Regions from separate parts of the Staphylococcus sp. AS1337 genome, predicted to be linked through region 1. Evidence: predicted binding sites of a transcription regulator. Region 1 holds the regulator's gene; each other region holds the start of a gene.

The links. The regulator Rex, encoded in region 1, represses fermentation and respiration genes when NADH is low (regulators of the CRP and FNR family bind a similar motif). The targets are predictions, from matches to a motif close to TTGTGAAATATTTCACAA.
Region 2: ACSUE0_RS13110 (nitrate reductase subunit alpha) is a predicted target of Rex. The motif match lies at 3,128-3,145, and genes of this name have one in related genera.
Region 3: ACSUE0_RS10270 (cytochrome ubiquinol oxidase subunit I) is a predicted target of Rex. The motif match lies at 1,809-1,826, and genes of this name have one in related genera.
Region 4: pflB (formate C-acetyltransferase) is a predicted target of Rex. The motif match lies at 2,086-2,103, and genes of this name have one in related genera.

The regions. Positions count from the first base shown of each region.
Region 1 is NZ_JBOIHZ010000008.1:17,604-22,144, forward strand. Features, by position in the region: gene ACSUE0_RS11725 (ABC-F family ATP-binding cassette domain-containing protein) at 1-1,899, opposite strand, end outside; gene ACSUE0_RS11730 (redox-sensing transcriptional repressor Rex) at 2,045-2,692, shown strand; gene ACSUE0_RS11735 (YeeE/YedE family protein) at 2,909-3,997, shown strand; gene ACSUE0_RS11740 (sulfurtransferase TusA family protein) at 4,019-4,243, shown strand.
Region 2 is NZ_JBOIHZ010000010.1:84,656-89,196, forward strand. Features, by position in the region: gene ACSUE0_RS13110 (nitrate reductase subunit alpha) at 1-3,048, opposite strand, end outside; partial or broken gene lip (YSIRK-targeted triacylglycerol lipase) at 3,296-4,541, opposite strand, start outside.
Region 3 is NZ_JBOIHZ010000006.1:33,819-38,359, reverse strand. Features, by position in the region: gene ACSUE0_RS10275 (cytochrome d ubiquinol oxidase subunit II) at 1-435, opposite strand, end outside; gene ACSUE0_RS10270 (cytochrome ubiquinol oxidase subunit I) at 432-1,787, opposite strand; gene ACSUE0_RS10265 (glutaredoxin family protein) at 1,986-2,216, shown strand; gene ptsP (phosphoenolpyruvate--protein phosphotransferase) at 2,418-4,133, opposite strand; gene ACSUE0_RS10255 (phosphocarrier protein HPr) at 4,136-4,402, opposite strand.
Region 4 is NZ_JBOIHZ010000011.1:61,772-66,312, reverse strand. Features, by position in the region: gene pflB (formate C-acetyltransferase) at 1-2,031, opposite strand, end outside; gene purU (formyltetrahydrofolate deformylase) at 2,424-3,275, opposite strand; gene xdrA (XRE family transcriptional regulator XdrA) at 3,707-4,171, shown strand; gene ACSUE0_RS13565 (DUF445 domain-containing protein) at 4,431-4,541, shown strand, end outside.

The sequences.
Region 1 (4,541 bases):
TTCGGCCATGACTTGTTCTAGTTTTTGTTCGATTTCTGATTTTGAAATTGCTAAGGAGTTTGCTTTTTCAGGATCAGAGTATACGTCTGGCAAGGTAAGTTGATGATTAATATCATTTATTTCTTCTTCATAGGTTTCTATATTTAATTCACATGTTTCAATTTGACGTTCGATTTGACGTTGTTCACGTTTTTGTTGCTTTTGATCAATATATGAGTCATTTTGTTTGATAACCGTATCATCTACTGTTGGATTTTCTAATTCTTCTTTTGCTTTTAATGCTGCTTTTTCCTCAGTTTTTTCAATGTAATATTGATAATTCCCTAGATACATTGTGCCACCATCAGGATCTAAATCGTAAACTTTATTGGCTAATTCATTAATAAAATAACGGTCATGAGATACAAATAGGATTGTGCCTTTAAAGTTTGCTAAAGCTTGTTCTAACATTTCTTTTGAATCTATATCTAAATGGTTTGTAGGTTCATCTAAAATGAGTACATTGTTTCGCTCAAGCATTAATAAGGCAAGCTGTAAACGTGCCTTCTCGCCACCCGATAGATCGTTAATTATTTTTTTAACGTCTTCTTGTACAAATAGAAAACGACCTAAAACAGCACGAATGTCTTTTTCATTCATAGTAGGGTATTGGTCCCATAAGTAATCAAGTATTGTTTTATTTGATTTAAATTCAGCTTGCTTTTGATCATAATAACCAATTTTTAAGTTGGCGCCGGTAGTGATTGTCCCATTTAATGCATTTTGTATATTGGCAATGGTTTTTATTAAAGTTGATTTCCCAATGCCATTAGGTCCGATAATTGCAATATGATCTCCTTTTGTTACTTCAAAAGTGATTCCTTTAGTAATCGGAGACTCATAGCCAATTTCTAAATTTTTTATATGGAAGACATCATTACCAGTATTACGATCAAATTCAAATTGAATGTTGGCACTTTTAGCATCAATCATAGGTTTATTTATGCGTTCAATCTTTTCCAACATTTTCCTACGGCTCTTAGCCATACCTGTAGTTGAAGCGCGGGCAATATTTTTATCGACAAAAGTCTCTAATCGTTTAATTTCAGCTTGTTGATTCTCATATTCTTGCATACGTTTTTCATAATATTTATCTCTTTGATCAATAAACTGAGCATAATTGCCTACATAATGTTGAACATCACCGAGTGCAACGTCATAAATTTGAGTCACAATTTTATCTAAGAAATATCTATCATGACTAATAATTACGATGGCACCTTTAAAGTAATTTAAATAACTTTCTAACCATTGGGTCGTTTCCATATCTAAATGGTTGGTGGGTTCGTCTAAAAGTAATAAATCAGGTTCACTTAATAACATTTGTGCCAAAGATAATCTTGTTTTTTGACCACCGCTAAAGTCGTTGATAGGTCGGTCGAAATCCGCTTCACTAAAATTCAATCCGTGTAAGACTGTTTTAATTTTGCTTTCATATTGATAGCCATCTTGTTGTTCAAATTGATTGGATAATGCTTCATAGCGATCGATATGAGATTTATATGTCTCAGTATCATACTCATTTGCATGTTGTGCTAACCAATCTGTTTCCAATTTCATTTCTTGTTCTAAATTTTTCATTGCCTCAAACGGCTTAGACATTTCTTCAAATACAGTTTGATCTGTATTTAATGTCATTTGCTGTGTTAAATAACCAAGTTTTAAATTTTTACTCTTAGAAATATGACCGCTATCATAATCTTCAACACCAGCAATTATTTTCATTAATGTAGATTTTCCGGCGCCATTACGACCTACAATACCAATGCGTTCACCAGTTTTAACTTCAAAATCCACATTATTAAAAATATCTTCGCCGTCGAATGATTTAGTTAAATCATTGAGTTGTAATAATATCATCTGATTTTGCACCTCTCTATTCATTATCATTCTACAGTATTCAGCGTGTTGTTAAAACTATCATTGTTTATTTTTATTATTCAGTCATGTATAATGTTGTAGTGATTATAAGATTAATGAATAACAGATAATGAAATAGGGGGAAATGATCTTGGCTAATCAAAGCGAAAAGATTCCTCGTGCCACATTGAAACGTTTACCGTTATATTATAGATTCGTCAATACATTAAAATCTAAAGGCATTGATAGAGTTAATTCTAAAGCCATCAGCGAAGGCTTAAATATTGATTCTGCAACGATTCGAAGAGATTTTTCTTATTTTGGCGAGTTAGGCAAGAAAGGCTATGGCTATAATATTGATAGCTTATTACATTTTTTTAAAAATGAAATAAGCGAAAATGACGAGATTAAAATTGCAATTGTAGGTGTAGGGAACTTAGGTAAAGCATTATTAACATATAACTTTTCAATACATGATGAAATGACTATAACTGAAGCATTCGATATTCGTGAAGAGGTTATTGGGACACAAATAGGTAAAGTGACAGTAAGTCCATTTGATAAAATAAAGGAAATATTAACACAAGAAGATATAGATGTAGTGATATTGACTACTCCTGAAGAAGCAGCTCAAAACGTAGCTGATGTATTAGTAGATTCAGGTGTTAAAGGGATACTTAACTTTACACCAAGTCGTGTACTAACTCCATCAGACGTTCAAGTTCATCATATTGATTTAGGTATTGAATTACAATCGCTATTATTTTTTATGAAAAATTATAGCAATAAATAAAAAATGATTAGTTAGTTTTTTATAGATACAGTAATACACTCAGTGTGCTGTGTTTATAAAAAACTATTTTTTTATGGATGTTTAATTTGAATTTGGAAATACTGTTACTATATAAGTTAGTAGAAAATTAAAAATTTATGAGTTGCAAGGTTGAAATTTTATACGATTTCTAATATTATTAATCTTATTGATTTTATCGGGAAAGAGGTTATTAATATGACTTGGTTAATAATCAGTGGCATTATTGTGGGAAGTCTTTTAGGCTTTGTTATGCAAAGAACACGGTTTTGTCTGGCTGGTGGATTTAGAGATATGTATATTCAAAAGAGTAACAAAATGTTTTATGCATTACTTATAGCAATTACAGTTCAAAGTATAGGATTGCTCATTTTGACTTCTACTGGTTTAGTACAAATACCTGAGTCAACTTATCCTATTATTGGAACAGTAATAGGTTCATTTATATTTGGTTTAGGTATTATATTAGCTGGCGGATGTGCTACCGGTACATGGTATAGAGCAGGTGAAGGTTTAATAGGCAGTTGGATGGCACTCATCGCCTATGCATTTACTTCGGCAGCTACGAAATATGGTCTATTATTACCATTAATGGATGGTTTAAATAAGCCTACAAACGTTAATACAAGCATGTCACAAACTACAGGGATACCGACATGGATTTGGGTAGCATTACTTACATTTATTACAGTATTTTTTGTAGTCAAAACTTTACGCAAACCGAAACCTAAATTTGCTGTTCCTAAATTAAAACAGAAATTCACAGGTTTGCGGCATTATTTATTTGAAAAAAAATACCACCCATTTGTGGCTGCTATTGCAGTAGGGCTCATCGCGTTAATTGCATGGCCTGTAAGTGAGTCGACAGGAAGAATGTATGGGCTAGGTATTACAACACCATCCGCGAATCTAGTACAGTTTTTTGTAACTGGTGATTTGAAATTATTAGACTGGGGTGTCTTCTTAGTTCTTGGAATATTCCTAGGATCTTATATTGCGGCTAAAGGGGCAAGAGAGTTTAAATGGAGATTGCCAGATACAAAAACTATTCGTAACAGTATTATTGGCGGCGTGCTTATGGGATTTGGCGCTTCAGTAGCAGGTGGTTGTTCAATAGGAAATGGACTAGTAGAAACAGCAACGATGTCATGGAAAGGTTGGATTGCACTTGCTTCAATGATCTTAGGAGCTTGGACAATGAGTTATTTTGTGTTTATCAGACCTATGAAAAAAGCGCAGAAGCAAACTTCTAATGAAACTGTAACGTCACAAACGCAAACAATATAATTAATATAGGAGGCACAAATTATGGTACACGAGTTAGGTACAGTTGGAATGGTTTGTCCATTCCCGTTAATAGAAGCACAAAAGAAAATGAATACGTTAGATAATGGTGATGAATTAAAAATAGATTTTGATTGTACTCAAGCAACTGAAGCTTTACCAAATTGGGCAGCTGAGCAAGGCTATCCAGTTACTAATTATGAACAATTAGATGATGCATCATGGACAATCACAATTCAAAAAGCTTAATTAATAGTAATAGTTGAGATTGAGTCTGCAAGTGAACTTCACTTAGTCAATTAGACAACATAATAATTAAAATAAAAATGATTGAATTCATAGCTATGCTTTGAGTTCGATCATTTTTATTTTAAGCCTTTTTATTATTTAAATTTATTATATATTTTGTAGTCAGAATTTTGTTTTTTAATATTTGTAATTAATACATAGTTTCCAATTATTATCGGTAGAACATTGACCAAATAAATAGAAAAAGATTCAAAGGTATTAGTATTTAACACAAACATTAAAATAATGAGTAAAAATA
Region 2 (4,541 bases), on a different contig from region 1:
TGGTGAATAACGTTTACCATTTTTATTTGAGCCCGGGAACACAGCTGTTGGAATGACTTCTCGCGGTTGAGCAGTTATATTTAAAAATGAAATTTTTTCTGATGTGCGTTCACTTGAAATATCTTTCAACGGCATACCTGTTTGTTGTTCTAAATCTTCATAAGATTTTTGCGATAACTTACCATTTGTAGCTGAAGATAAATTTAATACAACGTCTGCAGCTCGTCTTGCAGTATCTAATCTCGGTCTATTATTTTTTATGGAATCCTCCACTTCTTCATTCCATGTTCCAACCATGCTTTTTAACTCTTCATATTGTTCTGATACTGAGAAACTTACTCCATGAGCCCCTATTTTAGCTTTTTCTAATAAAGGTCCTACTGTAACGTATTTATCAAATATTTTAGTATAATCCCTATCGACTACTGCAAAACCTGGCATTGTTTTTCCAGGTATTGCTTCAATTTCACCCTTCGTCCAATCTTTAATTATGCCATTCACATTAGATATTTCTTGTTTTGAATCGTGTGCAAGTGGTGCTGTAACGACATCTTTATAAACACCTTTAAGATGTGTTTTAGCCATTTCTGATATTTCTTTGCTCAATGTTTTAAAAATATCCCAATCTGAACGTGACTCCCATAATGGGTCTATTGCCGGATTAAATGGGTGTACAAATGGGTGCATATCTGTAGATGATAAATCGTGTTTTTCATACCATGTTGCAGCAGGTAAGACAATATCTGAATACAATGGTGTGGATGTCATTCTAAAATCTAGGGATACAAGTAAATCCAGTTTTCCTTCTGTATCTTCTCTCCATTGAATTTCTTCTGGTTTCACCTCTTCGTTTGGTTCAGCTAATAACCCTGACTTCGCACCGAGTAAATGTTTCATAAAGTATTCTTGTCCTTTAGCAGAACTTGATATTAAATTAGAGCGCCAAAGGAACAATGTTTTTGGATGATTCTGTTTTGAATCTGGGTCTTCAATTGCAAATTTTGTTTCTCTAGACTTTACGGACTCAATCGCACGTTTCATGATTGCTTCATTATTAAATTCTCCAGCATCTTTCGCTTCCTCACCAAAAGATAAACTGTTTCTATCAAATTGAGGATAAGACGGTAACCAACCACATCTAGCAGCTAAGACATTGTAATCAGCAGGATGTTGATGTTTAATATTTTCTGCCAATGGAGATTTCAAACTATCGATATTTGATTCTTCATATTTCCATTGGTCTGTTGCGAAGTAAAACCAACTTGTTCCATTTTGTAAACGTGGTGGCGCTTGCCAGTCTTTAGCAAAAGCAATCGTATTCCACCCTTCAATTGGGCGACATTTTTCTTGTCCAACATAGTGTGCCCATCCGCCACCGTTTACTCCTTGACAGCCGCATAATAATACTAAATTCAAAATAGAACGATAAATCGTGTCCGAATTAAACCAATGATTAATACCAGCTCCCATGATAATCATTGAACGCCCTTCGGTATCAATTGCGTTTTGCGCAAACTCTAGACCAACTTGGGTCACAACACTTTGTTTAACACCAGTAATTTTTTCTTGCCATGCAGGTGTATAATATGACGCTGGATCATCATATCCTGATGCCTCAAGTTCATGATCGAAACGTTTCACACCATACTGACTCGTCATTAAATCAAATACAGTGGTAATATATTTCTCTTCACCATTTGCTAATTTAATCTTTTGTACAGCAATAGGACGCTCAAATATACCATTACCTTCATTATTAAAAAATGGAAATTGTATGTGTTTTAATTCATATTCCTCTTCAGCAAAACTCATTGCTGGATCAATTTGCTTACCTTCTTCATTTTCTAATTTCAGGTTCCATTGTTTGCCTTCTTCCCAACGCTGACCCATCGTACCATTTGGAACTGTTAATTGTTTTGCTAATTTATCAAAAATCACAGGTTTCCAGTCGCTATTTTCAGTATGCTGTCCTAGATCATGCGCACGTAAGAAACGCCCAGCTTTCAAGCCATTCTTATCTTCATCTAACATTAGGAGAAATGGCATATCGGTATATTGTTTTGCGTAATTAATAAAATAGTCATTCGGTTTATTCACATAATGTTCTTGTAAAATAACATGCGTCATTGCTTGTGCGACTGCAGCGTCTGTTCCTGGGTGCGGAGCTAACCAATTATCAGCAAATTTAACATTTTCTGCATAATCGGGCGCAACTGATACTACTTTTGTACCTTTATAGCGAACTTCTGTCATAAAATGCGCATCCGGTGTTCTTGTTAATGGGACATTAGATCCCCACATCATAATATAAGCTGCGTTGTACCAATCACTAGATTCTGGTACATCTGTTTGTTCACCCCATATTTGTGGAGAAGCAGGTGGTAAATCGGCATACCAGTCATAAAAGCTCAACATTTCTCCACCTAATAAACTCATAAAACGCGCGCCAGAAGCATAACTTAACATCGACATAGCTGGGATTGGTGTAAAACCAGCCAATCTATCGGGTCCATATTTCTTAATGGTATATATAATTTGAGCTGAAATGAGTTTTGACACATCTTTCCAATTTGTTCTTACTAACCCACCCTTACCTCTTGCTTGTTTATATGTTTTAGCTTTTTCTTCATTTTCAACAATCGACGCCCAAGCAGCTATCGTATTATTTTGATGCGCTTCTAATGCTTCTGTCCACAACTCCCATAACTTACCACGAATATAAGGATAACGGATGCGTAAAGGACTATATTCATACCAAGAAAAAGATGCTCCTCGAGGACATCCGCGTGGCTCAAATTCAGGTAAATCTGGTCCACAACTAGGGTAATCTGTTTGCTGGTTTTCCCAAGTAATGACACCATTTTTCACAAATACCTTCCAGGAACAAGATCCTGTACAGTTCACACCATGTGTTGTTCTTACTACTTTGTCATGACTCCAACGTTCTCTATACATTTTTTCCCATTCACGACTTTTACTTTCTAAGATTGACCAATCACCATTAAATCTTTCTGTTGGTTTAAAGAATTGCAATCCAAATTTTTTCATTTTATACATCCTCTCACATCATTCATGTATAATTTATATAGCATTCACAAATTTTGTATTTCTTTAATTCTTACAACCATTGTATATTTTTTCACAAAGTCTAAATATTAGGGATTTACCTATTTAGATAAAAGAAACCCCTAATAACTTTTCGAACATAAAAAACTCCCATTACTCGTAATAATGATTCTCACCATTACAAGTAAAGGGAGCTTTGATTAAAATTTGAAAGTCATTTTTCTTTTATTTATACGGCAACTGCCTGTTCTTCACGCGCCTCTACACGCATTAAGTGGTCAATAATACCAGTATAAAATTCTTCAAGTTCTTGTCCTGTACGTTTTCTATCAAGGTTATCAAGCCCTATGAAATCTACATGATCCCAATCTTTTTTAATTGGCATCACATTCCAAATACCTTTTTCTGTAGCTTGTGTTAAATCTTGTACTTTTTTAGCGGGTTGTCCGGTTGGACTTAATGCAGAAGTAACTGCTACAACACCATCATTTTCTTGCCAATCTTCTCTAGAATCTTTACCTATCAATTTACTTGTTAAATCCATTAATCCAAACAAACCTCTATTAGGTCTGTGATGACCTAAACTATTTTTATGCGTTGCTTGTCCCGCAAAAGATGTATATACAATATTAGGATTAACTGATGTATTTAAGTTCAAATCTTCTGCACCAAATGTTGTTAAATCTCTAGTTGCAACATCTTCCGTATTCCAAATCGGACTATCTTTCAATCTATTTACATATTCTATATAAGTTTCATTAGGCTGTTGTTCAAAGCCCCATTGTGAAAGTCCAAAATCAATTTTAGATTTTTTATTATTGCCTAATTTCGCTATATTGTTTAATACATTTTTGATAAAATTTGTATTTGCTAACTTATCAGAAGCTTGAGAACCTTTATGTGGCGTTGCCAATGTTGTAATTGATGAAATCATATTATCTTTTTGTCCTTGGAATAATGGAGAAATTGTACCACCATGTTGTTCATGATATTTAATTTCTTCTGGATTCCCAAAACGTAAAAATTGCTCAAGTAAACGAATCGTTTGTCCACCCATACTGTGACCAATTAAATGTACTTTCTGACCTGGTTTCCAATTTGGCATAACACCTTCGTATGTTTTACCGTATCTATTATGCCCGTATTTTGCAGCGTGTGCCGCACCATAATCTACCTGACCACCTTTAATGTAGTGATATAACTCTACAGCACGACCATAGTTACTGCCAACTGCACTTATACTCGCTTCGTATACTTCATAACCTGCTTTTTCTAATACTTCCTTTACTTTGTATTTCTTTCCACCCCAATAATTTGGGTACAAATCTGGTTTATTACCATCCATTAATCCTAAGAAACCATGTACCAATATAATTGGATATTTATTTACATGTACACCTTGTTCTGCTTTTTTAGCAGTTTTCAATAAAGATTTGACCTCAGCTTGTTGCACTTTAGAACGATTACGTGTTGTA
Region 3 (4,541 bases), on a different contig from region 1:
GCCAGTAATATATCCACCTTCAGATATTGTTAACGTTGTAGCTAACGCAGCTGGAATCAATAATCCAGCAATGCCGTACATCGCTAACCACGGTAACTTAGTATCTGGACCATAGTTTTCAAACGCATAAAAGCCACCTCTAATCGAAAGCAAAATTAACGCGATTGACGCTGGCAATAGTAACACTGTACCAAAATACTTCGCTGTATCAGGGAAGAACCCAACCATTCCTACGAAGAAAAATACAAAGAACACATTTGTTACTTCCCATACTGGATTAAGATAACGAGCGATTAAATGATTAATTTTCTTATCTTGCTTCGTAATTTTTGCATGTAGTGTAAAAAAGCCTGCACCAAAATCAATTGAGGCGATAATGATGTAACAGAATAAGAAAATCCAAAGCACTGAAATACCAATGTAAGCAAATATCATTCTGCTTCACCTCTTTCTGAAGCTAATGCTTCAACGTCTTTATAAGCTGGTTTATGCCTAAACATACGAATCAGTACATAAGCAGAAGTAACCATAAGCACGATATAAAGTAACCCAAATAATATCGTTACGAGTGTCAGGCCACCTGCTTGTGTTGCAGCATCAGCTACTTTTAGGTAGCCACGAACTATCCATGGTTGACGACCTTGTTCTGTTAAGAACCAACCAAACTCAATTGCCAACATTGCCGCTGGTCCGGTCAATAATGCACCATATAACATCGGTTTAGAATGTGTAAATTTCCGTAATTTTTTAAACACAAGCGTCAACACGTATGCGCCTGATACTATAAGGCAAAATACACCCATAGAAACCATTAAGTCAAAATAATAATGTACAATCATAGGCGGATGTAATTCCTTAGGGAAATCATTTAAACCTTTTACTTCTGTATCTGTATTATTATCTGCTAAGAAACTTAAAATACCAGGAATTTTAATTGCACCTGAAACTTCTTGTGCTTTTTCATCTAACGAGCCAAATAATACTAAATCTGCATTCGATTCTGTATCAAAATGCCATTCATATGCTGCTAGTTTTTCTGGTTGCTCTTGATGTAAGAATTTTGCTGACAAGTCTCCAGCCAGCATTGATCCCAAGGTAAATACTACACCTAAAATCATAGTTAATTTAAGTGCTTTCTTATGATACTCAGTATCTTTTTTAAATTTATTTTTTAACAATTTAAATGCTGCAATAGCAGCTAATACAAATGCCATCGTCATTAATGCAGTGGCTACAACGTGAAATGAACGTATTAAAAATGAATCATTAAACATTGCTGCTAGTGGCTCTACATTTACCATTTTTCCATTTTTCATTTCAAATCCAGCAGGTGTATTCATAAATGAGTTAACTGCTGTGATAAAGAATGCGGAAAATGAGCCACCTAATATAACTGGAATACTTATAAGAAAATGTGTCCATTTCCCTTTAAAACGATCCCATGTATATAAGTAAATACTCAAGAAAATTGCTTCAAAGAAGAAAGCAAAAGTTTCCATAAATAACGGTAATGCTATAACATGACCACCCATTTGCATAAAGGTTGGCCAAAGTAGCGACAATTGTAAACCAATTATAGTACCGGTTACAACACCAACTGCCACTGTAATGGTATATCCTTTGGACCATCTTTTAGCCATAGCCGTATATGATGGATCATTTTTCTTAATCCCTAAAAATTCAGCAACAGCAAACATGACCGGTACACCTACTCCGATTGTTGCAAAAATTATATGAACTGCGAGTGTCATCGCAGTTAGAAAGCGTGCTAATTCAACTGAATCCATAATATCACCTTTTTTATTTATTTGTGACAAAAATCACAACGTCCATTCATTATAAACTGCTTTACATTTTTTTAAAATAAATTGCGCTCAAAATAAAGTGACAAATTAATGACCAATAACATATATTTTTTAAACTTGAAATATTTATTAAAGTTTCTTATATTTAAGTAAATTACAATTAAGAAAGGACAAAGTACCATGACTGGAATTATAATTTACACTCAAAACGATTGCCCGCCTTGTACGTTTATCAAAAATTACTTATCAGATAAAGCAATTGGCTATACTGAAAAAAATATTAGCAATTCAAAATTCAGAAACGAAATGATGGATTATGATGCATTTGCTACACCATTTATCTTAATAGATAACGAACCAATGTATCAAATTGATATGGATAAAATCAATCAAAGTTTGAATTTAAACTAGTTACCCTTTGCCATCCCATTAACTTATATATCAAACCTAACTCAGAAAGTTTCATTTTACAATAATTGTGCATTAAAAGACTTGAATAATCAAAAAAACTGTTCACAAAGTTATTTAACTCTGTGAACAGTTTTTAAACGTAGCGAAGCACTAAAGTAATTCAATGCTTATATGCATTCGCTTACAAAATTATTCAAAATTTTATTTCGCGTATTGTTCAACCAATTCTTGTACTTCTTCTGAAGTCGCACAATTAATTGCTCTATTTGCTAGTTCTTCCATTTCATTTTGACTTAAACCTTTGATTTGTCGACGTGCTTTCAATATAGATGTTGCACTCATTGAAAACTCATCTAAACCTAGACCTAGTAGCAATGGAATAGCAGTTTCGTCTCCAGCCATTTCTCCGCACATACCAGTCCATTTACCTTCATTATGTGAAGCTTCAATCACTTGTTTTACTAAACGTAAAATTGAAGGATTGTATGGTTGATACAAGTAAGAAACACGCTCAGACATACGATCGGCAGCCATTGTATATTGAATCAAGTCATTTGTACCAATACTAAAGAAATCAACTTCTTTAGCAAATACATCTGCTAAAGCGGCAGTTGATGGTATCTCTACCATAATACCTAATTCAATATCATCAGATACTTCAATGCCTTCGTTTATTAAATTTTCTTTTTCTTCTAATAATAATGCTTTTGCATCGCGGAACTCTTTGATTGTAGCAACCATTGGGAACATGATATTTAATTTACCGTAAGTAGATGCACGTAATAATGCTCTTAATTGCGGTCTAAAAATATCTGGTTGATCTAAGCATAAACGAATTGCACGATATCCTAAGAATGGATTCATTTCTTCAGGTAAGTTTAAATACGGCAACTCTTTGTCGCCACCGATATCTAAAGTACGTACAACAACACGCTTATCTTCCATTGTTTCCAATACTTTTTTATAAGCCTCAAATTGTTCATCTTCAGTTGGCATTTCATCTCTACCCATATATAAGAACTCAGTACGGTATAATCCAATACCTTCTGCGCCATTTTCGATAACACCTTTTAAGTCATCTGGTGTACCTATATTAGCAGCAAGCTCTACATGCATTCCATCAGCTGTTGTTGATGGTTCATCACGTAATTGTTGCAACGCTTGCTTATCTTCAAAGAAACGCTCACGTTTATTTTGATACGCTATAACTTCATCTTCAGTTGGGTCAATAATTACTTCACCAGTTAAACCATCAACGATAAGCATATCGCCTTGTTTTACTTCTTTAGTAATTGACTTAGTGCCCACGACTGCAGCAATTTCTAATGAACGACTCATAATTGCAGAATGTGATGTTCTACCACCAATATTTGTAACAAATCCTTGTACAAATTCTTTGTTTAATTGAGCAGTATCTGAAGGTGTTAAATCATTTCCGATTATAACAACGCTTTCGTCAATCATACTAGGATTTGGTAATTCTATACCTAAGATGTGTGCTAACACACGTTTTGAAACGTCTCTAATATCGGCAGCACGCTCTTTCATGTATTCATTATCCATTGATTCGAATATTGTGATAAATTGTCCAGTTACATCAGATAATGCAGTTGGTGCGTTAACTTGTTCGTTTTTAATTTTTTCTTCAATCGGTTGAATTAATTCAGGATCATCTAAAACTAATAAATGCGCATCAAAAATCGCTGCCTTATCGGCACCTAAATTCTCTTCTGCATTATTTCTAATCTTAGTTAATTCAACTTTAGATGTTTCGATAGCATGATTAAACTTTGCAATTTCAGCGTCGACATCTGTTACCTTTTCACTATCGAATGAAAGGTCAGGTTCAACTAATAAATATGCTTTAGCAATAGCTACACCATCAGATGCAGCTATGCCGTTAATATAATTAGACATAATTATTTAGTTAATCCTTCTTTAGATAAGATATCTGTTATTGCTTCAATTGCGTCAGCTTCATCGCTACCATCAGCGTAGATAGTGATTTCAGCATCTTTACCTACACCTAAACTCATAACACCCATGATTGATTTCAAGTTAACTTTTTTACCGTTATATTCTAATTGAATATCTGAGTCAAATTTTGAAGCAGTTTGAACAAGCATTGTCGCTGGACGAGCGTGAATACCTGTTTCGTCAATAATTACATATGATTTTTGTTCCATAATATGATATCTCCTTCGTATAGTTAGAATCGTTAGTTTATTATAAAACCTAGCATAGTTTTATATAATAACATTACCAAATTATACATATAAATTCAATTCGTTGCACCCATGATATGACAATATTCAACGAATTTTA
Region 4 (4,541 bases), on a different contig from region 1:
ATTTTGTTCCTCTGGTAATTTTCCTAATGATTTAGGAATGATACTGAATGTATTTGAAATACCGTCCTTACAACAATCATATGGAATTTTTGCAACAGAGCTGAGTGATGATAATGCTCCTTTTTGATCTCGTCCGTGCATTGGATTGGCACCCGGGGCAAACGGTTCACCAGCTTTTCGTCCATCAGGTGTATTACCGGTCTTTTTACCATAAACGACATTTGAAGTGATTGTAAGTACACTCATTGTATGTTCAGAATTACGATATGTTTTATGACTTCTTAATTTAGCCATAAAGCGTTCTACTAAATCTACGGCAATATCATCTACACGAGTATCATTGTTACCATATTTAGGGAAATCTCCATTTATTTCAAAATCAATTACTAAACCATTGTCATCACGTATTGGTGTAACTTGAGCATATTTAATTGCTGACAATGAATCCGCAGCAACTGATAATCCTGCAATACCTGTTGCCATTGTACGTATAATATTAGTATCATGTAACGCCATCTCGATACGCTCGTAACTGTATTTATCATGCATATAATGAATAACATTTAAAGAATTGATGTAAATGCCTGCTAGCCAATCCATCATCTTATCAAATTTTTCAAACACTTCATCGTAATTTAATACTTGTGAATTGATAGCTTCATATGACGGTCCCACTTGCATACCAGATTTTTCATCTTTTCCACCATTAATTGCGTATAATAAAGTTTTAGCTAAGTTTGCACGAGCACCAAAGAATTGCATTTGTTTACCAATTTTCATTGCAGATACACAACACGCAATACCATAGTCATCACCGTACGATTCACGCATTAAATCATCATTTTCATATTGTATTGAACTTGTTTTTATACTCATTTTTGCACAGTAGTTTTTAAAGTGGGATGGCAATTGTACCGACCAAAGTACAGTTAAATTTGGTTCTGGTGCAGGTCCTAAGTTGTCTAATGAGTGCAAGAAACGGAATGAGTTTTTAGTTACAAGTGGTTTACCATTAATCCCTATACCACCAATTGATTCAGTAACCCAAGTAGGGTCCCCAGAGAATAATTCATTATAATCTGGTGTACGGGCGAATTTCACAATACGTAATTTCATAATAAAATGGTCAATTATTTCTTGAATTTCACGTTCTGTTATCGTGCCGTTTTTTAAATCTCGTTCAGCATAAATATCTAAGAATGTAGACGTGCGTCCTAAACTCATAGCAGCACCATTTTGTTCTTTAATAGCAGCTAAATATGCTAAATAAAGCCATTGTACAGCTTCTTTAAAATTATTAGCGGGACGACCAAGGTCAAAACCGTATGTTTTACCTAATATTTTCAATTCTTTAAGTGAGCGATATTGTTCTGATAATTCTTCGCGCAAGCGAATAACATCTTCTGACATTTCAGTAGACATAGTATTAAAGTCATGCATTTTTTCTGCCATCAAAAAGTCAATGCCATATAGCGCAACACGGCGATAGTCACCAATGATTCTCCCACGACCGTAAGCGTCAGGAAGACCTGTTATAATACCAGCTTTTCTACAATTAAGCATTTCCTTAGAGTAGGCATCAAACACGCCTTGATTATGTGTTTTACGATAATCTGTAAATATTTTTTCAGTTTCTGAATCTAACTCATAACCATATGCTTCGCAGGCAGCTTTAGCCATACGAATGCCTCCAAATGGTTGCATAGATCGTTTAAATGGTTTCTCAGTTTGGACACCGACAATAGTTTCTAAATCTTGATTTAAATAACCAGCTTCATGTGAAGTGATTGTAGAAGGCACTTTTGTATCCATATCCCACATGCCACCACGTTCACGTTCTTCTTTGGATAAAGCCATCACTTGATCCCACAGCTTCGTTGTTGCCTCAGTCGGTCCTTCTAAAAATTGATCATCACCTTCATATAGTGAGTAGTTTAGTTGGATAAACTCACGAACATCAACATGGCGATTCCAACGTCCACTTTTGAATCCTTGCCAAGCAGTTTCGTGTAATTTTTCTTTTTCTAACATTTTTACTCCTCCATTCATTTTGTTAATAATTTCACAAATATTGTAACATTATCATTGTTAATTTTTTCACAATATTTGTGAAAGTTTTTAATACAAACTGTGAACGATTTGAGAAACTGTAAGAAGTTATATGACAGTTTTATAATATTGTGTATCTGTTATATAACAGGAGATTATTGGAGTATTATTAATAAGCAAAGATAAGAATTGGGCGAAGAAGAGTATAAAAAATAAGAAACACAAAGCAGGCCACTTTTATCCTTATTAATTAGAGGATAAAAGTGGCCTAATAAATCGTGCATATATAATAGAAGGTTTTAGAAATTAAATTGTGTATAAATTTATATTAATAACTATGATAACAGTAATTAGTACACTTATTATACACAATATTAATTAAAAACAATTGTTTTATTGCCATCATTTACGATGACTTTATGTTGAACATGATATTCAACTGCTTGAGCTAAAACAGAAGATTCAACATGACGTCCAATTTTACGTAAATCTTGTACGTTATAACGATGATTAATACGTGTGACATCTTGGTCTATAATCGGTCCTTCATCTAAATCAGAAGTTACGTAATGACTTGTTGCACCGACTAATTTAACGCCGCGCTCCCAAGCTTGTTTGTATGGATTCGCTCCAATGAATGAAGGTAAGAAAGAATGGTGGATATTAATAATTTGATTTGGATAATGACTTACAAAATTATCAGTAAGTATTTGCATATACTTAGCTAAAACTATTAATTCTACTTCGTGTTTTGCGCAAATATCTAATATGTTTTGTTCAGCAACAGCCTTATCATTGTTACTTGGTACATAGTAAAAAGGGATATTAAAAGATTCAGCAAAATGCCTATTGTTTTCATGATTACTGACAACACAAGTGATTTCAGCTGGGATTTCTTTACGCTGAACTCTTAATAATACTTCATTAAAAGCATGGTCTTCTTTTGATACAAATAATGCGATTTTTGTTTTATCACTTGTATCAAAAATATCAAAATTAATATCATTTTGACTTAAAGTGTTTTCTAGAGCTTCTTTCAATTGTGTTACTTTTTCAAACTCAAATCTTAAAAATAATTTTCCTTCGGTATCTTGTGCATGATCGTATTCAGTAAAGTGATCAAGATGTAAAATATTAGAGCCGTATTCTGCAATAATATTTGTAATTAATGACGTTATACCAACTTTGTCATTGCATGTTGCGAGTAATATGTATTTATCTTCCATTTAAGCACCTCAAAATTTAAAAAGTACTTAAAATTATAGGGAATATTCTGAACAATGTAAATAAATAAAATGTTTTTCAATAAAAATAGAACAATTTATACTTTTAACTATACTATTATAGTAGAAATAGGCTATAATAATGAATAGTGTTTTTATCTTTTATGAGTAATAAGTAATGATAGATAATGACACTTTTTACGAAAATAATACGCTTACAAACAAAGTGATTTTTGTTTTTAACTAAATTATAAGATATAAGATTGATTATTTTGATAATTGCGCCAATGATAAAAAACGATGAAAATTTGATTTCACTCTTTTATTTTCTTAAAAATTGTATTAAGATGTAATTTGTGTTTCAAGAAGCGTGTATTATTGCAATTTCTTGTGTCCGGATAAAATATTCTTTAGATGAAAGGTAGATTAAAGTAATGGATAGACAGAATTTCACAGATTTAATTCAAACAAAATTTAAAATGGTACGTATTGAAGCAGGTTATACGCAAGATACGATGGCCCAAACTATTGGTCTTTCAAAAAAGACTTTAGTACAAATAGAAAAAGAAAGAGTACTACCTAACTGGACAACATGTGTCTCAATTTGTGCATTATTTAGAGATTCAGATGTTTTAAATAGTACATTTGGTTGTGATCCTCTAGAAATGGTACAAACTATTTCTCGTAACCACTGTGCATATCCTAACCATTCAACAACAAGTGACATCTACTGGAACACTGTTGATAGCCGTAATGGTTTCATCTTACAAAGCAATAAAGTAAGTGATATTTATCGCGTACTTAACCAAGAAACACAACCAATATTTGGTACTTCTAAATTAAGAGAAGCAGAAACGTATTTTGGTAGAATTTCTAAAGAAGAGTTAATGCACGTATAATATTAATTCAATTTGTGATAGAAGAATCATTATTTATATAATTTGGTGACATAGGACTTTAAATTGTATATGAATGATTTAGTCACTATACACTACTTGACCTAAACAAAAGATTTAGGTCTTTTTTTATTTTTAATTGTTTTTTAAAATGAATAAGTGTATTCTTCTACACAATTAAACTATATGTATTGTACAATGTTTAAGAATGAATTTTTATATAGTAGTACGTTACCAAGTAAAATAAAAAGGAGAAACTTTTATGCATGCATTTTTAATAATTATATTTATGATGATAATTGGTGCATTAATTGGTGGAATTACGAACGTTATTGCGGTGAAAATGCTATTCCATCCATTCAAAACATATTAT